Regions from separate parts of the Micromonospora sp. BS32 genome, predicted to be linked through region 1. Evidence: predicted binding sites of a transcription regulator. Region 1 holds the regulator's gene; each other region holds the start of a gene.
What was found. Region 1 encodes HrcA, which represses chaperone genes, less so after heat shock. Its sites were predicted from a motif close to GGTTNGCACNCTCNNNNNGAGNGTGCNAACC; they were not measured.
Positions count from the first base shown of each region.

Region 2: groES (co-chaperone GroES) is a predicted target of HrcA. The motif match lies at 5,139-5,169, and genes of this name have one in related genera.
Region 3: groL (chaperonin GroEL) is a predicted target of HrcA. The motif match lies at 4,217-4,247, and genes of this name have one in related genera.

Region 1 covers NZ_JBSSHR010000006.1:239,436-246,044, forward strand. Annotated here, with positions in the region: gene ppk2 (polyphosphate kinase 2) at 1-183, shown strand, start outside; gene AC5RWQ_RS12645 (16S rRNA (uracil(1498)-N(3))-methyltransferase) at 193-927, opposite strand; gene dnaJ (molecular chaperone DnaJ) at 929-2,074, opposite strand; gene hrcA (heat-inducible transcriptional repressor HrcA) at 2,150-3,172, opposite strand; gene AC5RWQ_RS12660 (DUF4870 domain-containing protein) at 3,384-3,992, shown strand; gene hemW (radical SAM family heme chaperone HemW) at 4,034-5,257, opposite strand; gene AC5RWQ_RS12670 (enoyl-CoA hydratase-related protein) at 5,277-6,059, shown strand; gene AC5RWQ_RS12675 (hypothetical protein) at 6,155-6,609, shown strand, end outside.
Region 2 covers NZ_JBSSHR010000019.1:57,557-64,165, forward strand. Annotated here, with positions in the region: gene AC5RWQ_RS24095 (response regulator transcription factor) at 1-449, opposite strand, end outside; gene AC5RWQ_RS24100 (WhiB family transcriptional regulator) at 701-1,084, shown strand; gene AC5RWQ_RS24105 (molybdopterin-dependent oxidoreductase) at 1,243-2,853, opposite strand; gene groL (chaperonin GroEL) at 2,978-4,618, opposite strand; gene groES (co-chaperone GroES) at 4,689-5,003, opposite strand; gene AC5RWQ_RS24120 (THUMP-like domain-containing protein) at 5,256-6,443, shown strand; gene ybaK (Cys-tRNA(Pro) deacylase) at 6,472-6,609, shown strand, end outside.
Region 3 covers NZ_JBSSHR010000034.1:5,205-11,813, forward strand. Annotated here, with positions in the region: gene AC5RWQ_RS29345 (hypothetical protein) at 1-72, opposite strand, end outside; gene paaN (phenylacetic acid degradation protein PaaN) at 246-1,919, shown strand; gene AC5RWQ_RS29355 (GNAT family N-acetyltransferase) at 2,016-2,546, opposite strand; gene AC5RWQ_RS29360 (cold-shock protein) at 2,762-2,965, shown strand; gene AC5RWQ_RS29365 (hypothetical protein) at 3,063-4,169, shown strand; gene groL (chaperonin GroEL) at 4,443-6,065, shown strand; gene AC5RWQ_RS29375 (hypothetical protein) at 6,128-6,337, opposite strand; gene AC5RWQ_RS29380 (GNAT family N-acetyltransferase) at 6,435-6,609, opposite strand, start outside.

The DNA.
Region 1 (6,609 bases):
GTGGTGAAGAGCAACGACAAGAAGCGGGCCCGGCTGGAGGCGATGCGGCACGTGCTGAGCCGCTTCGACTACACCGGCCGGGACCCGGACGTGGTCGGCGTGCCCGATCCGCTGATCGTCGGCCCGGCCGGCCTGGACCTGCGCCCGGAGGAGGAGCCGGTGCCGGTCTTCCCCCGCCCCTGAGCCCGTCGCCTACCAGCGTCCGAGGCGGGTGGCGAGCACGCTGAGCGCGGCGACCCCGGCGGTCGAGGTGCGCAGCACCGACGGGCCCAGCCGGACCGGCCGGGCGCCCGCCTCGACGAACGCGGTCAGCTCCACCGGGGCGATGCCGCCCTCCGGCCCGACCACCAGCACGATCTCCCCGGTTCCGGACAGCTCGGCCGTGGTCAGCCGCTCCTCGGCCTCCTCGTGCAGCACGAACGCCGCACCCGCGCCGGCGATCCGGCGGGCCACCGTGCCGGTCGACTCGTCCGGGGCGCCGGCCACCACCGGCAGCCACGCCCGGCGGGCCTGCTTGGCCGCCTCCCGCGCGGTCGCCGCCCACTTCTCCCGGGCCCGTACGCCCCGGTCACCGCGCCACTGGGTGACCGAGCGGGACGCCGCCCAGGGCACGATCTCGTCCACCCCGACCTCGGTCATCGCCTGCACGGCCAGCTCGCCCCGGTCCCCCTTGGCGATGCCCTGCACCACGACGACCCGGGGCACCGGCGCGTCGACGTACCCCCGGGAGGTGACCCGCAGGTCGAGCACGCCCCGGCCGACGGCGGCGACCACCGCGGCGGCGGTGCCGCCCCGGCCGTCGGCCAGCAGCAGCTCCTCGCCGACGCGCAGCCGCTGCACGTTCGCGGCGTGGTGCCCCTCCGGCCCGTCCAGGGTCAGCGAGTCGCCGGTGGGCAGCGCCTCGACCAGGAACAGCGGCGCCGACACCTCAGGCGTGCCCGTTGAAGGCGTCGCGCATCCGGGAGAAGAAGCCGCCCTGCTTGGTCAGCTCGGCGACCTCCTCGCCCCGGGTCTTGGCGAAGTCGCGGAGCATCTTCTCCTGGTCGGCGTCGAGCTTGGTGGGGGTGCGCACGTCGAGGTGGACGTAGAGGTCACCCCGGCCGGTGCCGCGCAGGTGCGGTACGCCCCGGGCGCGCAGCCGCAGGGTGCTGCCCGGCTGGGTACCGGCCTTGACGTCCACCGTCTCCTCGCTGTCGAGGGTCTTGATGGTCAGCCGGGTGCCGAGCGCGGCGGCGGTCATCGGCACGGTGACCCGGCAGTGCAGGTCGTCGCCCTTGCGGGAGTAGACGTCGTGCGTCCGCTCGTGGATCTCCACGTAGAGGTCGCCGGCGGTGCCACCGCCCGGCCCGACCTCGCCCTGCTGGGCCAGCCGGATCCGCATGCCGTCCTCGACCCCGGCGGGGATCTTGACGGTCAGCGAGCGGCGGGTGCGGACCCGGCCGTCACCGGCGCAGGTCGGGCAGGGGTGCGGGATGGTGCTGCCGTAGCCCTGGCAGACGGTGCACGGGCGGGCGGAGACCACCTGGCCGAGGAAGGTCCGCTGGACCGACTGCACCTCGCCCCGGCCACCGCACGCCTCGCAGGTGGCCAGGTGGGTGCCGGCCGCGGTGCCCGCGCCCGAGCAGGTGGTGCAGAGCACGGCGGTGTCGACGGTGATCGGCGCCTCGACGCCGAACGCCGTCTCGTGCAGGTCGAGTTCCAGCCGCAGGATCGCGTCGGCGCCCGGCCGCGTACGCGGCCGCGGCCCCCGGGCGCCACCGGCGGCGCCGCCGAAGAAGGCGTCCATGATGTCCTGGAAGCCGACGAACGGCCCCGCCCCACCGGGCCCCCCAGGTCCACCGGCACCCCCGCCGCCCGGGGCGAGCGGGTCACCGCCCAGGTCGACGATCTGCCGTTTCCGGTCGTCCGAGAGGACCTCGTACGCGGCGTTGATGTCCTTGAACTTCTCCTGTGCCTCCGGGTCCGGATTGACGTCCGGGTGGAACTGCCGCGCCAGCTTGCGGTAGGCGCGCTTGATCTCGTCGTCGGAGGCCTCCCGGCTCACGCCGAGAATGCCGTAGTAGTCCCTGGCCACTGCGTTCGATGTCCTCATGTTCGTCTCGCGTTGCGCCGGTCGTCGGCCGGAGCCGGCCGCCGGCCCCTGCCTGGGTCAGTTCTGGGCCAGCAGCTCGCCCACGTAGCGTGCCACGGCCCTCACCGTGGCGATGGTGCCGGGGTAGTCCATCCGGGTGGGGCCCAACACGCCGAGCCCCCCGAGCGCGGTCGCCCCCGGCCCGTACCCGGTGCTGACCACCGAGGCGGCCCGCAGGTTGTCGATCTCGTTCTCGTCGCCGATCAGCACCCGGGTGGTGGTGGACTCCGCCTCGCCGATCAGCTTGAGCATCACCACCTCCTCCTCCAGGGCCTCCAGGATGGGTCGCAGCGAGCCCTGGAAGTCGAGCAGGCCGCCCCGGGTGAGGTTGGCGGTGCCGGCCAGCGCGATCCGCTCCTCGTGCCGCTCGACCAGCGTCTCCAGCAGCACGGTCGACAGCGTGGTCATCGCCCCGCGCAGGTGCGGCGCGGCCTCCTCGACCAGCGCCTGGACCAGCGGCGGGGTCTCCGACAGCCGGCTGCCGACCAGCTTCTCGTTGACCAGCCGGCGCAGGTCGGTGACGTCCTCGGCGGGGATCGGCGTGGGCAGCTCGACCAGCCGCTGCTCGACCCGGCCGGTGTCGGCGATCATGACGAGCATCAGCCGGGTGGTGGAGATCGGCACCAGCTCCAGGTGCCGCACCGAGGAGCGGGCCAGCGAGGGGTACTGCACCACGGCCACCTGCCGGGTCAGCTGCGCCAGCAGCCGGACGGTGCGGTGCACCACGTCGTCGAGGTCGACCGCACCGACCAGGAAGCGCTCGATGGCCCGGCGCTCGGCCGGGCTGAGCGGCTTGACCCGGGAGAGCCGGTCGACGAAGAGCCGGTAGCCGCGGTCGGTGGGCACCCGGCCGGCACTGGTGTGCGGCTGCCGGATGTAGCCCTCCTCCTCCAGCACGGCCATGTCGTTGCGGACCGTCGCCGGGGAGACGCCCAGCTGGTGCCGCTCGACGAGCGCGCGGCTGCCGACCGGCTCCTGCGTGGCCACGTAGTCCTCGACGATCGCGCGCAGGACGGCCAGTTTGCGGTCGTCGAGACCCATCTCCCCACCTCCTGACGCACGTCGGCCCGGGCGCGTGCGCGCGGGCGAGCGCTCTGGCACTCGACTGTAGCGAGTGCCAGTCTACGTCGGCGGCCCCACTGACGCGATGATCAGCGCCGGACCGTCGGTGCGGCACCAGGGCCGATCAGCCGGACATCCCGGGCGTTGTCGCTCTGGTGCCCCCTTGCCACCAGCCCCTACCGTGACGTCCATGACTGAACCACCTCGCCCTCCGGGCGCGGGCGACCCCGGCGCCCAGCCGGACCCGACCGCCCCCTCGGGCTCGTCGTACGAGCCCCCCACCGCACCACTGTCCGGGGCACCCGGAGCGGGCGGCTATCCCCCGCCCGGCGGCTATCCGCCACCTCCCGGGGGCCAGCCACCGTCGGGCGGCTACCCCCCGCCCGGCGGTTACTCCGCGCCCGGCGTCGGCTATCCGACCGGCGGCGCGTACGGCGCCCCGAGCGGCGGCTGGGCCAACAACGAGGACAAGACCTGGGCGCTGATCGCGCACTTCGGCGGCGCCGCGGCGATGTTCGTCAGCGGCGGTGTGCTCGGCTGGCTTCCCCCGCTGGTCGCCATGCTGGCCCGCGGCAACCAGTCGCCGACCGTGCGGCAGCACGCCGTCGCGGCGCTCAACTTCCAGCTGCTCTGGTCGATCATCGGTCTGGTCGGCTGGATCCTGGTCTGTGCCGTGATCGGCTTCATCCCGGTCGCCGCGGCGGTCATCCTCGGTGTGGTCTTCGGCATCCTGGGCGGCGTCAAGGCCAACGAGGGTGTGCTCTACCGCTACCCGATGAGCATCAGCATGATCAAGTGAGCCGCCGGCCGGCCTCCGGGCCGGCCGGCCGCTCCGCCCGCTCAGGGCAGCAGGTCGCGTACCACCGCGTCGGCGAGCAGCCGCCCGCGCAGGGTGAGCACCGCCCGCCCGGCGGCGAACTGCGCCGGAGCCAGCAGGCCGTCGGCGAGCGCCCGCTCGGCGCCCGCCCGGCCGGGCCCGTCCAGGGCGTCCAGCGGCAGCCCGGAGGCGAGCCGCAGCCGCAGCATCACGTCCTCCATGTGCGCCTCGTCGGGCGTGAGCAGCTCCCGGGCCAGGCCGGGTGACTCCCCCGCCGCAAGGCGCTTCGCGTACGCCGAGGGGTGCTTGACGTTCCACCAGCGCACCCCGCCGACGTGGCTGTGCGCGCCGGGGCCGAGCCCCCACCAGTCCGCGCCGGTCCAGTAGAGCAGGTTGTGCCGGCACCGGGCCGCCTCGGAACGGGCCCAGTTGGAAACCTCGTACCAGGAGAATCCGGCCGCGTCGAGGGCGGCCTCCGCGGCCAGGTAGCGGTCGGCCGCCACGTCGTCGGAGGGGTACGGCAGCTCGCCCCGACGCATCCGGGCGGCCAGCCGGGTGCCGTCCTCCACGATCAGGGCGTACGCGCTGACGTGATCCACCCCGGCCGCCACCACCCGCTCCAGCGAGGCGGCGAAGTCGTCGGCGCTCTCCCCCGGCGTGCCGTAGATCAGGTCCAGGTTGACGTGGTCGAACCCGGCGTCGCGGGCCTCCAGGGCGGCGGCGGTGGCCCGGCCGGCGCTGTGCTTGCGGTCGAGGATCGCCAGCACCCCCGGCGCGGCGGACTGCATACCCAGCGAGATCCGGGTGTACCCGGCCGCCCGCAGCGTCCGCAGCGACTCGGGGGTGACCGACTCCGGGTTGGCCTCGGTGCTGACCTCCGCGTCGGCGGCCAGCCCCCAGGTCCGGTCGATGCCGTCCAGGATCCGCGCCAGGTCGTCGGCGGGGAGCAGGGTCGGGGTGCCGCCCCCGACGAAGACGGTGTCCACCCGCGGCGGCGGGGTGGCACCGAGCACCCGGGCGGCCAACGCCAGCTCGGCCAGCACGGTGTCGGCGTACGACTCGCGGTCGGCGCCCCCGCCCAGCTCCGCCGCCGTGTAGGTGTTGAAGTCGCAGTAGCCGCAGCGGCTGGCACAGAACGGGACGTGCACGTACACCCCGAAACCGCGCGCGCCGACCGAGGTCAGGGCGGCGGCGGGCAGCGAGCCGTCGACGGGGACGGTCTCGCCTTCTGGAAGGACGCCGGGCATGGCCACTAGTGTGCCCGGCATGACCTCTCCCGACGCGCTCGTGCGGGTCTCCACGGCCCGCGGGGTGACCACCCTCACCCTGGACAGCCCGCACAACCGCAACGCGCTCTCCACTCCCCTGATGACCGAGCTGCTGGCCGGGCTCGCCGACGCGGTCGCCGACGACACGGTCCGGGCGGTCGTGCTGGACCACACCGGCCCGGTCTTCTGCTCCGGGGCGGACCTGAAGGAGACCGCGGCCGCGTACGCCAGCGGCAGGGTGCCCGCCGGGATGCTCGGTGACGTGCTCGCGGCGGTCTGGGAGTGCCCGAAGCCGGTGCTGGCGAAGGTGGCCGGGCCGGCCCGGGCCGGCGGGCTGGGCCTGATCGCGGCGGCCGACCTGGCGGTCTGCGCCGAGGAGGCGACGTTCGCCTTCACCGAGGTGCGGATCGGGGTGATCCCGGCGGTCATCTCGGCCACCGTGCTCCCCCGGCTGCACCCCCGGGCCGCCGCCGAGCTGTACCTCACCGGGGACACCTTCGACGGTCGGCGGGCCGCCGAGATCGGCCTGGTGACCGCCGCGGTGCCGGCGGGCGACCTGGCCGCCGCCGTGGAGCGCTACTGCGCGTCGCTGGTACGCGGCGCCCCGGGGGCGTTGGCCGGGGCGAAGGAGCTGCTGCGCCGGCCGGCCGCGACCGACCTGCGCGCCGAGATCGCCGACCTGGCCGCGCTGTCCACCGGCTACTTCCTCTCCGACGAGGGCCGCGAAGGGGTGCTGGCCTTCCGCGAAAAAAGGAACGCGAGCTGGGTGCCAATCGATTAGACCGTTTTCTCTGTTTGCTCCCGGGAATGTGAACCGGTCGGCCGACCCGGCTCGCGTCTTCCGGGACGTACGCTTGGCGAACTGTCGAAAGGGAGGTGCGGGTGCGAACTCGGGCATTCGTGACAGCCGGTGTGGTCGTGGCGGTGATCGCCCTGCTCGGGGTGTTCGTCGTCATCCGCCAACTCGGCGGGCAGCTTCGACTCCCGGTGGCCAGTCGCACCTGCACCGTCCAGGCCGACGGCACCGTCATCCTGGACGCCGACCAGATGGCGAACGCCGCGACCATCGCCGCGATCGGCATGCAGCGGCAGATGCCCGAGCGGGCGGTCGTGGTCGCCCTGGCCACCGCCTACCAGGAGTCCGACCTGCGCAACCTGCCCGACGGCGACCGGGACTCGATCGGCCTGTTCCAGCAGCGCCCGAGCCAGGGTTGGGGCACCCCCGAGGAGATCCGCAACGAGCGGTACGCGGCGGACCGGTTCTACGCCGCGCTGAAGAAGGTGCGCGGCTGGCAGGACATGGAGGTCACCGAGGCCGCCCAGGCGGTGCA
Region 2 (6,609 bases), on a different contig from region 1:
CGGCCGCCGGCGGGCCGGGGTGGCGCACCGACCGCCGCGGTGTCCCGGGCCGGGTCGTTCACCCGGTGCCGGGCCGTCCGGCCGGGCGCGGAGAGCAGCAGCAGGGCCTTGGCCACCGCGCTGGTCAGGTCGTTGTCGGCGCCCTGGATGAGCCCCCGGGCTCCGGCGTTGATGGTCGCGGCCGCCGCCTCGGACTCCTCGGTGCCGAGCAGCAGCACCGCGGCCTGCGGCGCGCGGGCCAGCACCCGGCGGACGAAGCCGGCGCTGTCCGGCCGGGTCAGGGCGGTGTCGGCGAGCACCACGTCCACCGGACGTTCGGCGAGTCGCAGCATCACCTCGGGATCGGAGACGGCTGTCCGCACCACCGCGGCCAGCCCCAGTCGGGCTGCCGCGTTGGTCAACTGCTGCGCGGCGAGCGGTGTCCGAACGCACACGAGAACGGTACGCACTGTGGTCTCCTCTCCGCAGAGAGCAGACCATGGCGACGTCCGCCCGGGAGGAGGTTCCGGGCAATCCTCCGAACTTTTCCGACATCTGGGGCATATGCCGCGAGTTGTCGAGGTTTTCGATCACAGAAGTGTGAGTCCGGGAAAGCCCGGGTACCGAGGGTCCAGGCCGGACACGGTGCGCCCACGCGGACCGCCGACGGACGCCGGTGAAACGAGGATCTCCGCGGTGCCGCGCGGGAGGAGGGGTGCTGATGTCGAACGTACGCAGACTGCCCGGACCCATCGTCGACCTCTGGGACTGGCAGCGCCTCGGCGCCTGCCGGGGTCGCGACAGCGCCCAGTTCTTCCACCCGGACGGCGAGCGCGGCTCGTCCCGGCTGCGCCGGGAGTCCGGCGCCAAGGCCGTCTGCCGGGCCTGCCCGGTACGCGCCGAGTGCGCCGCCCACGCCCTGTCGGTGCGCGAGCCGTACGGCGTCTGGGGTGGCCTCAGCGAGTCCGAGCGGCTCCGGCTGCTCGCCCTGGGCTGGGAGGACCTCGCCGACCGCCGGCAGACCCGGGTCGACATCGCCCGGCTGGAGGCCCGCCTCGGCAGCCCGCACAAGTCGGCCGTGCCGGCCCAGCGCAAGATCGCCTGAACCGACCCGCACAGACCTCGTCGACGCCGCGTCCCCGACCGGGGGCGCGGCGTCGTCGTGTGCGGACGGTGTTCGTGCGCCGCGCAACCGGCGGCAACACACCCCGGCCTGCGCGACGATGGACGTCGGCGACATCCGTGCCCCGGGCGCGTGCCGGGTCAGCGGACGGTCACCTTCACGGTGTGCCAGCCGGTGGCCCCGTCCGGCTCCACCGGCCGGCGCTCGCCGGTCTGGGTCTGCCCGTCGGCGTCCGTCGCCCGCACCTGGAGGGTGTGCTCGCCCGCGGTGGCCGGCCACCGCCAGGACCACTGCACCCAGGTGTCCACCGACACCGTCGGGGCTAGGGTCGCCTTCTGCCAGGGGCCGCCGTCGACGCGTACCTCGACCCGGCTGATCCCCCGGTGCTGCGCCCAGGCCACCCCGGCGACCGGCACCGTCCCGGCGGTCAGCCGGTTGCGCGACCGGGGCGTGTCGATCCGGGACTGGGTCTTCACCGGCCCCTGCGCCGCCCAGCCGCGCGGCACCCAGTACGCGTCGAAGTCGGCGAAGCTGGTCAGCTCCAGCTCGGTGACCCACTTGCAGGCCGACACGTAGCCGTACAGGCCGGGGACCACCATCCGGACCGGGAAGCCGTGCTCCACCGGCAGCGGCTCGCCGTTCATCCCCACCGCCAGCAGCGCGTCCCGGCCGTCCCGCAGCGTCGCGGTGGGGGTGCCGCAGGTCCAGCCGTCGACCGAGCGCCCGACCACCTGGTCCGCGCCCTCCTCCGGCTCGGCCTCGTCGAGCAGCTCCTTGATCGGTACGCCCAGCCAGCGGGCGTTGCCGATCAGGTCGCCGCCCACCTCGTTGGAGACGCAGGCCAGGGTGACGTACCGCTCGACCATCGGGCGGGCCAGCAGGTCGGCGAAGCTCAGCTCGATCGGGTTGCGCACCCGGCCGTGGATGCGCAGCCGCCAGGTCTCCGGGTCCACCTGCGGCACCACCAGCGCGGTGTCGATCCGGTAGAAGCCCGTGTTCGGCGTGGTGTAGGGCGCGAGCTGGGCGAGGGAGAGATCCGCGCCGGCCGGCACCGGCGGAGCGGGGATCGACGGGGTGGGCAGCGCGACCGCCTGCCGCGCCGCCGAGACGCCCCGCCGCCCGGCCAGCCAGTGCCCGCCCAGCCCGGCCACCGTGGCCGCGCCGGCGAGCACGCCCACCCCGCGCAGGAAGCGCCGCCGCGACTCCGGGTCGGTGCTCTCCGGCGGCTCCCACCCGTCCGGCCGGGCCGGCGGCGCGGGCGGAGGATCGGCGGGCGTGTACGACAGCGGGGTGGGCGGGCGCCAGGGCCACGGGTCGACCTGCAACGGGCCGGCCAGGAAGGCCCAGAGCACCAGGCCGCCCAGCGCCGCCCCGACCAGCGACGGGAGCGCGTCGGCGGCGTTCGCGCCGGCACGGGTCAGCGCGGCGGCCGCCCCGAGGACGCCGAAGGCCGCGACGCCGGCCAGCCCGATCCAGAGCCGGCGGACGGCCAGCACCCCGAGCAGCGCGGCGAACCCCGCCAGCAGCAGCGCCGTGCCGACCAGCAGGGCGATCTTGTCGTACGTGCCGAAGACCGCGATGGCGAACTGCTTGAGCGGCCCGGGGACCACGTCGACCACCAGCCCGCCGACCGCGATCAGCGGCGCGGAACGGGGCCCGGTGAGGACGGCCACCGGCTCGGCGACGCCGACCGCCACGGCGGCGGCGGTGATCCCGGCGAGCGCGGCGAGGCGGCGCGGCGTGCTGCTCATCCGCCCAGTCTTGTCGATCAACCGGGCCGATCGCCAACGACGTCAGCGTTCCGTAATCGCCTGGCGAACGCATCAGGGCGCACCGTCACTCGACGGTGCGCCCTGACCTGGCGTACGGCGTGGGTCAGAAACCCGGGCCGTGCTGGTGGCCGTGACCGTGGCCGTGCCCACCGGCGGCGGCCGGCTCGGCCTGCTCCGGCTTCTCCACCACCAGGCTCTCGGTGGTGAGCAGCAGGCCGGCGATCGACGCGGCGTTGGTGACCGCGTTACGGGTCACCTTCACCGGGTCGATGATGCCGGACTTGACCAGGTCCACGTACTCGCCGCGGGCGGCGTCGAGGCCGTTGCCCCACTCCTTGCCGGCGACCTTCTGCACCACCACGTAACCGTCGTGGCCGGCGTTCTGGGCGATCCAGCGCAGCGGCTCGACCAGCGCCTTGCGGACGATCGAGACACCGGTCTTCTCGTCGCCGGTCAGGCCCAGGTCGTCGTCGAGCGCCGGCAGGATCTGGACCAGCGCGGCGCCACCACCGGGCACCGTGCCCTCCTCGACGGCGGCCTTGGTGGCGGCGATCGCGTCCTCGATGCGGTGCTTGCGCTCCTTCATCTCGACCTCGGTCGCCGCGCCCACCTTGATGACCGCGATGCCGCCGGAGAGCTTCGCCAGCCGCTCGGCCAGCTTCTCCCGGTCCCACTCGGAGTCCGAGGCCTCGATCTCCTTGCGGATCTGCGCGACCCGGTCGGCGACCTCGGAGGACTGGCCGCCACCGTCGACGACGGTGGTGTTCTCCTTGTCGACCACGACGCGCCGGGCGGTGCCGAGCACCTCCAGGCCGACCTGGTCGAGCTTGTAGCCCAGCTCCGGGGCGACCAGCTCGGCGCCGGTCAGGATCGCCATGTCCTGCAGCATCGCCTTGCGCCGGTCGCCGAAGCCAGGGGCCTTGACCGCGCAGACCTTCAGGGTCTTGCGGATCGAGTTGACCACCAGGGTCGACAGCGCCTGGCCGTCGACGTCCTCGGCGATGATCAGCAGCGGCTTGCTGTTCTGGAGGACCTTCTCCAGCAGCGGCAGCAGCTCCTCGATCGCCGAGATCTTCTGCGTGGTGATCAGGATGTACGGGTCCTCCAGGACCGACTCCTGCGACTCCACGTCGGTGACGAAGTTCGGCGAGATGAAGCCCTTGTCGAACTGGAGACCCTCGGTCACCTCCAGCTCGGTGGTGAGCGCGGACCCCTCCTCGACGGTGATGACACCGTCGCGGCCGACCCGCTCCATCGCCTCGGCGATCAGCTCGCCGATCGTGGCGTCCTGCGCGGAGATCGTCGCGACGTGCGCGACGGACTCCTTGTCGGAGACCGCGACGGCCCGGTCGAGCAGCGCCTCGGAGACCTTGGCGGCCGCCGCGTCGATGCCCCGCTTGAGACCGGACGGGCTCGCCCCGGCGGTCACGTTGCGCAGGCCCTCGCGGACCATCGCCTGGGCCAGCACGGTCGCGGTGGTGGTCCCGTCGCCGGCGACGTCGTTGGTCTTGGTCGCCACCTCCTTGACCAGCTGCGCGCCGAGGTTCTCGTACGGGTTGGTGAGCTCGATCTCCTTGGCGATGGTCACGCCATCGTTGGTGATCGTGGGCGCACCGAATTTCTTGTCCAGGACGACGTTGCGCCCGCGCGGGCCGAGGGTGACCTTGACCGTGTCCGCGAGGGCGTTGACACCGTGCTCCAGCAGGTGCCGGGCGTCGTCCGAGAAGCTCAGGATCTTCGCCATGAATGTCCCTTCGAAGCGACGTTGCCCCGGCCCGGCGAGCCGGACCGGGGCAACGACACTGATCGGTTGCTTACTTCTCGATGACCGCGAGGACGTCGCGGGCGGAGAGCACCAGGTACTCCTCGCCGGCGTACTTGACCTCGGTGCCGCCGTACTTCGAGTAGAGAACGGTGTCGCCGACCTTGACGTCGAGCGGCACGCGGTTGCCGTTGTCGTCGATCCGGCCCGGGCCGACAGCGAGGACGGTGCCCTCCTGCGGCTTCTCCTTGGCGGTGTCGGGGATCACGATGCCCGACGCCGTGGTGGTCTCAGCCTCGTTCGCCTGGACCACGATCCGGTCCTCGAGCGGCTTGATCGCAACCTTGGTCGCGGTAGTCACGGGCATACCCTCCCGGGGTACTGGTTTCGTTACCGGTCGACCGGAGCCGACCAGCGTCAATCTGCCACATGCCACCGGGCGGGGCCGTCGTCGCGGGTGCCGGTCCGCCTGGCGTTCAGCGCCCGTGCCGAGTGACCCGGGAGCTGGCACCCTCAGGGTGAGAGTGCTAATCGCAGGTTATTCCTCGGCTAGCACTCCGTCAAGGAGAGTGCCAGCCCGCCGCCCGGCGCGTCGCGCCCGCCGGGGAGAATGGCGGGCGTGGAACCCGACCAGCTGGCCGCGCTGCGTACCCCCGAGGGGTCGGCCGCGCTCGCCGCGGCGACCGGGCTGGCCGGCGGCGACCCGCTGACCTCGGCCGCCGCGCTGCGGTCGGCCGGGGTGCCGGCCGGGCTGGCCGCCGCCGCCCTCACCCAGGCCGAGCTGCGCCGCCGGGCGGCCGGCAAGTTCGGGCCGGCGGCGGCCGGGATGTTCCTCACCCGCGCCGGGCTGGAGCAGGCCACCCGCCGGGTCGTCGCCGACCGGCGCGCCGGCCGGTTGCGCGCCGCCGGGGTGCGCACCCTCGCCGACCTGGGTTGCGGCCTCGGCGCGGACGCGCTCGCCGCGGCCCGCGCCGGCATCCGGGTGTACGGCGTGGAGGCCGACCCGCTGACCGCCGCGATGGCCGCCGCGAACGCCGAGGCGGCGGGGCTGGCCGAGCTGTTCACGGTGGAGTGCGGCGACGCCACGGCGTTCGACGTGACCCGGGTCGACGGCGTCTTCTGCGACCCGGCCCGCCGCAGGGCCGGCACCGGACGGCGGATCTTCGACCCGAACGCCTACTCCCCGCCCTGGGACTTCGTCACCGGCCTGGCCGAGCGGGTGCCGTACACCGTGGTGAAGGTGGCCCCGGGTATCGACCACGCGCTGGTCCCGGCGGGCGCCGAGGCGGAGTGGGTCAGCGCGGACGGCGACCTGGTCGAGGCGGCCCTGTGGTGCGGCCGGCTGGCCGAGGTCCCCCGCCGGGCGACCGTGCTGCGCGGCGAGGCCGAACACGTGCTGACCGGCGTGGGCGCGGCCGAGGCGGCCGTCGGCCCGGTCCGGCGCTACCTGTACGACCCGGACGGCGCGGTGGTACGCGCGCACCTGGTCGCCGAGCTGGCCGACACGCTCGACGCGACGCTGGCCGACCCGAGCATCGCCTACCTGTACGCGGACACCCCGACCGGCACCCCGTTCGCCCGCTGTCTGGAGGTGACCGACACGCTGCCGTTCTCGCTGAAGCGGCTGCGCGCGCTGCTGCGGGAGCGCCGGGTCGGCCGGGTGGAGATCCTCAAGCGCGGCTCGGCGCTGGAGCCGGAGAAGCTGCGCCGGGACCTGCGGCTGGCCGGCGACGCGGCGGCGAGCCTGGTGCTGACCCGGGTCGCCGGAGCGCCGACGGTGCTCCTCTGCCGGCCCGTCGCGACCTGAGCCCACCGGGCGGGTTAGCGTGACCGGCATGGCGGGACAGGGCACTCCGGCGACGGCGCTGCTGACGAAGCGGAAGATCCGGCACCGCACCCACCCGTACGACGTCTCCCCCGACGCGCCGAACTACGGCGCGCTGGTCGCCGAGGCGCTCGGGGTGCCGCCGGAG
Region 3 (6,609 bases), on a different contig from region 1:
GATCGGCCGGTCCAGCACGGCCTCCGGGCCCTTGTCGGCGACCCCGTGCACCCGGATCTCGGTGGTTCGCACCCGCCGCCGTCCTCTCCTGTCGCCGGCCGCGCGGTTACCCCTCCCTGGTCGGGTCAATCCACTCGGAGAGCCGCATCGGTGCCCGGGCCGTCACCGATCCGACATCCCGGGCAACGGTCGACGAACGGATCGACCCTTACGACCTTCTTCGCGGCTGTTGCATGATGGCGGGCATGACGGAGACCCCGCACCCCCTGTACGACAGGCACGCCGACACCCTGAACCGTGCGCTGACCGCGATCACGGAGCGGGGGTACTGGTCCGCCTACCCCGAGTCCCCCAGCCCCCGGGTGTACGGCGAGAACGCCGCCGCCGACGGCAAGGCCGCGTTCGAGGCGTACCTGAACGGCGACTTCCCGCTCGACCAGCCGGGCGACGGCGACACGGTCGCCACCGAGACCAGCCCGTTCGGCGTGGAGCTGAACGTGCGCTACCCGCACGCCGCCGCCGACCAGCTGGTGGGCGCCGCCACGGTCGCGCTGCCGGCCTGGCGCGCCGCCGGCCCACAGGCCCGAGCAGGGGTCTGCCTGGAGATCCTGGACCGGCTGCACAAGCACATCTTCGAGCTGGCCAACGCGGTGCAGTTCACCAGCGGCCAGGCCTTCGTGATGGCCTTCCAGGCCGGCGGCGCGCACGCGCTGGACCGCGCGCTGGAGGCCGTCGCCTACGCGTACGCGGAGATGACCCGGCACCCGGGGACGGCCGGCTGGGAGAAGGCCGCCGGCAAGGGTGACCCGCTGCGGATGACGAAGACGTTCCACGTGGTGCCCCGCGGGGTCGCCCTGGTGATCGGCTGCAACACCTTCCCGACCTGGAACTCGTACCCCGGCCTGTTCGCCTCGCTGGTCACCGGCAACCCGGTAATCGTGAAGCCGCACCCGCGCGCGGTGCTGCCGCTGGCGATCACCGTGAAGTACGCCCGGGAGGTGCTGGCCGAGGCCGGCTTCGACCCGAACCTGGTGCTGCTCGCCTCCGAGGCGTCGGGGGAGAAGCTCGCCTCGACGCTGGCCCTGCACCCGGCCGTGAAGATCGTCGACTTCACCGGCTCCACCGAGTACGGCGACTGGCTGGAGGAGAACGCCCGGCAGGCGTCGGTCTACACCGAGAAGGCCGGCCTGAACACCGTCGTCATCGACTCCACCGACGACTTCGCCGGGATGTGCCGCAACCTCGGCTTCACGCTGACCCTCTACAGCGGCCAGATGTGCACCACCTCGCAGAACATCCTCATCCCCGCCGGCGGCATCGAGACCGACCAGGGCCACAAGAGCTTCGACGAGGTGGCCGGCGGGATCGCCGCCGCGGTCGGCAAGCTCACCGCGGACCCGGCCCGGGGCGTCGAGCTGACCGGCGCGATCGTCAACGACGGGGTGCTGGAGCGCCTCGACGAGGTCACCAAGGTCGGCGAACCGGTGCTGGAGTCGCGTACCGTCGCGCACCCGGCGCTGCCCGGCGCGGTGGTGCGGACGCCGACCATCGTGAAGCTGGCGGCGGACGACACCACGACCTACGGCAAGGAGTGGTTCGGGCCGATCTCGTTCGCCATCGCCACCGACTCCACCGCGCACAGCCTGGAGATCATGCGCTCCACGGTCGGGGAGAAGGGCGCGCTGACCGCTGGGGTCTACTCCACGGACGAGGCGGTGCTCGACGCCGTCGAGGCCGCCGCGGTCGAGGTGGGCGTGCACCTGTCCTGCAACCTGACCGGTGGCGTCTTCGTGAACCAGTCGGCGGCGTTCTCGGACTTCCACGGCAGCGGCGCCAACCCGGCCGCCAACGCCGCGCTCACCGACGGCGCGTACGTGGCGAACCGGTTCCGGATCGTGCAGAGCCGCCGGCACGCCTGAGGTTGCTGTCGGGGTTTCCGGGGCAGGCCTGCCCCGGAAACCCCGGCGGGGTGCGCCGCGACGGGGCGGCTCAGGTCGATCCGGTGGTGAGATCAATCAGGCGGGGCGGCGCATCTGGAGTTCGCGCATGGCCGGCACGGTGGGGTGCGGGACGCGTACCCCGGTGTCGGTGAAGCCGAGCTTCTGGTAGGCGCGGTACGCCCGGTCGTTGCCGACCACGACCTCGAGCATCAGCTCGGGGCGGCCGCAGGCGCGTGACCAGGCGCCGACGGCGTCGATCAGCGTGCCGAGCAGCCCGCTGCCGCGCCAGGACGGGGTCACGTAGACGGCGTAGACGACGGTCAGCCCCGGTTCGTCCGGGGTCACCGTGCCCCCCGCGTGCCCGACCAACCGGCCGCCGGGGTCGGCGACGAACTGGGCGGTCCGGCCGCCCTCGGCGACCTGGGCGATGCGGGCCGCGTACTCCGCGTGCGGGCGGGCGGCGGCCTGAGCGACCGTCTCCAGGAAGGCGAGCGGCGCGTCGGCCAGCATCTCCAGCCGCAGCGCGCGCATCAGGGCGGCGTCCTGCGGACGGACCCGGCGGACGCTGGCCGTCCGGGCGTCCGGTGGGGCCGGGACAGATGTCATGTCCGCATGCATACCGCAACGACGGCGGCCGATGGCTCGAACGGTGCACGGAGCGCCAGAATGTACCGATTTGTGGTCGTGCGGCGTCGTCACTCCTCGTGTAGCGTGCGATTTCGGTCACCCGATTCAGCGGTCGTCGCCGATCGCCGGAACGGTGGTCCTCCGGTGCCGTCCCCGTCGGTGCCGGAACGCCGTGCAGAGTGAGGAAGTGCACCGTGGCACAGGGCACTGTGAAGTGGTTCAACGCGGAAAAGGGTTACGGCTTCATCGCCGTCGACGGCGGCCAGGACGTCTTCGTCCACTTCTCCGCCATCGAGATGGACGGCTACAAGGCGCTGGACGACGGTCAGCGGGTGGAGTTCGACGTCGCCCAGGGCCAGAAGGGGCCGCAGGCCGAGCGGGTCCGCGTCATCGCCTGACCCGCGCCGCATGCCGGCCCCCGACACGGGGCAGCGCCGCCCGCCGCCGCCAGGGAAGATCATGAGCCGTTCCAGGCGTCATCGCTGAGGAGGCTCCATGTCCGACCAGTCCCCGCCGGGTCCGCCGGATCCCCACAACCCGTGGGCCGCACCCGGCCAACCGGTCCCCGGCGAGCCACCGACCGGCGCCTTCCCGTCCGGCCAGCCCTATCCCGGCCAGCCCTATCCCGGCCAGCCCTATCCCGGCCAGCCCTGGCCGCAGCCGCAGGGTTGGGTCTTCCCGCCGACCGGCGGCTTCCCGCCCGGGGCCGGCCCGTACGCCGGCTTCCCGCCGGGTCAGCAGCCCTACGGCTGGCCGGCCGCGACCGGTCACGACCCGAACGACCCGCTGGTCAACCCGCCGTACGCCGGAGTCAACGGCTGGTTCGCGCGCTGCACCGGTGCGCTGCGGCGGGGCTGGCGGATCCTGCTGCCGCTGATGCTGCTCACCCAGGCGGTTCCCGGCGCGGTCTTCTCGCTGCTCTCCCTCGGCCTGGGCCCGTCCGACGAGTCTGTGGCCGCCGACGGCTCGCTGCCCGACGGCTACCTGACCGACGTCGCCGTCTTCGGCGGCGCGGTGCTGGTCGCCGTCCTGCTCGTCGGCTTCGTGCAGAGCCTCGGCTGGGCCGGCGGCACCTGGGTGGTCGCCCGGCAGGCGGCGGGCGAGCCGGCCGACCTGGCCGGCGCGCTCCGCTACGGCCTGCGCCGGGCGCTCGGGCTGTGGGGCTGGACCCTGGCGGTCACCGTGCTGATCACGGTCGGGTTCTGCTTCTGCCTGCTGCCCGGCGTCTACCTGGCCTTCGCGCTCGCCCTGACCGGCCCGGTCTACCTCTTCGAACGGGAGTCCCCGATCGGTCGGTCCTTCCGCTTCTTCCACGACCGGCTCGGCATGGTGCTCGGCCGGGTCGCGCTGGTCGCGGTGGCGGTGATCCTGGGCAGCGCGGTCGGCGGGGTGCTGGAGTCGTTCGGCACCCTGCCGTTCGGCACCGATCCGCTGGCGTCGCCCGGCTCGGCCGTCGGCGCGGTGCTGGTGGTCGTGCTGAGCGCGGTGGTGGTGGTTCCGGTCTACCTGGTGCAGCTGGTCGGGCTGGTGGTCACGTACGCCGAGCAGCGCGGCCACGAGGCCCCGGTGAACGCCGCGCGACTGGCCGCGGAACTCGGCTGACCGGCCCCATCGTGCTTGCACTCGGCAGGTGAGAGTGCTAAACAAGTCATTGGCACTCGCATACCGTGAGTGCCAATGGTCGGGACGGTGGGGCCAAGGTTCCAGCGGCGTTGGAGACGCCGGTGGGGCACATGGCCGGTCGTCGCGGGCTATCCGGCCCGGCCGAAGGACGTCGTCGTCGCCAGGTGGCGACGTCCCAAGGTGCGTACACCAGGCGGCCCATCCGGGACTCACACTCGGGTGGCCCGTGAGTGTCCAGGAGGACAACGCCGTATGGCCAAGATGATCGCGTTCGACGAAGAGGCGCGCCGCGGCCTCGAGCGGGGCATGAACCAGCTCGCCGACGCCGTAAAGGTGACCCTCGGCCCCAAGGGCCGCAACGTCGTGCTCGAGAAGAAGTGGGGTGCCCCCACCATCACCAACGATGGTGTGAGCATCGCCAAGGAGATCGAGCTCGAGGACCCGTACGAGAAGATCGGCGCTGAGCTGGTCAAGGAGGTCGCCAAGAAGACCGACGACGTTGCCGGTGACGGCACGACGACGGCGACCGTCCTGGCCCAGGCCCTGGTTCGCGAGGGCCTGCGCAACGTGGCCGCCGGCGCCAACCCGATGGCCCTGAAGCGGGGCATCGAGGCCGCCGTGGCCAGCGTCTCGGAGGAGCTGTCCAAGCTCGCCAAGGACGTGGAGACCAAGGAGCAGATCGCCTCCACCGCCTCCATCTCGGCCGGTGACAGCACCGTCGGCGAGATCATCGCCGAGGCGATGGACAAGGTCGGCAAGGAAGGCGTCATCACCGTCGAGGAGAGCAACACCTTCGGCCTGGAGCTTGAGCTCACCGAGGGTATGCGCTTCGACAAGGGCTACATCTCCGCGTACTTCATGACCGACCCGGAGCGCATGGAGGCCGTCTTCGACGACCCCTACCTCCTGATCGTCAACAGCAAGATCTCGTCGGTCAAGGACCTGCTCCCGATCCTGGAGAAGGTCATGCAGTCGGGCAAGCCGCTGCTGATCATCTCCGAGGACATCGAGGGCGAGGCCCTGGCCACCCTGGTCGTCAACAAGGTCCGGGGCACCTTCAAGTCGGTCGCCGTCAAGGCGCCGGGCTTCGGTGACCGCCGCAAGGCCATGCTGGCCGACATCGCCATCCTCACCGGTGGCCAGGTCATCAGCGAGGAGGTCGGCCTCAAGCTGGACGCCGTCGGCCTCGACATGCTGGGCCGCGCCCGCAAGGTCGTGGTGACCAAGGACGAGACCACCATCGTCGACGGTGCCGGCGACGCCGAGCAGATCCAGGGCCGGGTCAACCAGATCCGGGCCGAGATCGACAAGAGCGACTCCGACTACGACCGCGAGAAGCTGCAGGAGCGGCTGGCCAAGCTGGCCGGCGGCGTCGCGGTGATCAAGGTCGGCGCGGCCACCGAGGTCGAGCTCAAGGAGCGCAAGCACCGCATCGAGGACGCCGTCCGCAACGCGAAGGCCGCCGTCGAGGAGGGCATCGTCCCGGGTGGTGGCGTCGCGCTGGTGCAGGCCGGCAAGACCGCCTTCGACAAGCTGGACCTGGTCGGCGACGAGGCGACCGGTGCCAACATCGTCAAGGTCGCGCTGGACGCCCCGCTGCGGCAGATCGCCGTGAACGCCGGCCTCGAGGGCGGCGTCGTGGTGGAGAAGGTCCGTAACCTCGAAGCGGGTTACGGCCTCAACGCCGCCAACGGCGAGTACGTCGACCTGCTGGCCGCGGGCATCATCGACCCGGCCAAGGTGACCCGCTCGGCGCTGCAGAACGCCTCGTCGATCGCGGCGCTCTTCCTCACCACCGAGGCCGTCGTGGCGGACAAGCCGGAGAAGACCCCGGCCGCCCCGGCTGGCCCGGGTGGCGGGGACATGGACTTCTGAGTCCAGTTCCACCAGTACGCCGGAAGGGGCGGGCCGCGCGAGCGGTCCGCCCCTTTCCGCGTCTACCGGGGCAGCGGGCGTTGGTTGCGTCGTTTCGCCGCCCGGTCGTACGGCGGGCGGACCGGGACCGGCTCGTCGACCACGGTCACCGGTTCGTCGGCGTCTGGTTCGTCGGCTCCGGACATCTCCGCCAGCTGCTCGGCGTCGCCGTAGTCCCGCCGGTCGAACGGCACCGCGGCGGGCCGTTCGGTCTGCTCGTCGTCCGTGGTCATGGCCGCCTCCTCTACCGAAACGGTAGGGGGCATCGATCATCCGTGCGGGCAAATGGCGTTATCCGGGTCTATGTACCATTTGCCCGCCGTCGATAGGTCAGAGCGTTCGGCGGTACAGGAAGAAGACCCGCTCGATCCGCGCGCCCGCGCTGCCCGAGTAGAACGGCACCGGCCCCACCCAGCCGATCTGCGCCGCGGCGACCCCGGCGTCCCGCTGGTCGGCCAGGCAGCGGCGTAGCAGCACCCCGCCGATGCCCGATCCCTCGGCCGTG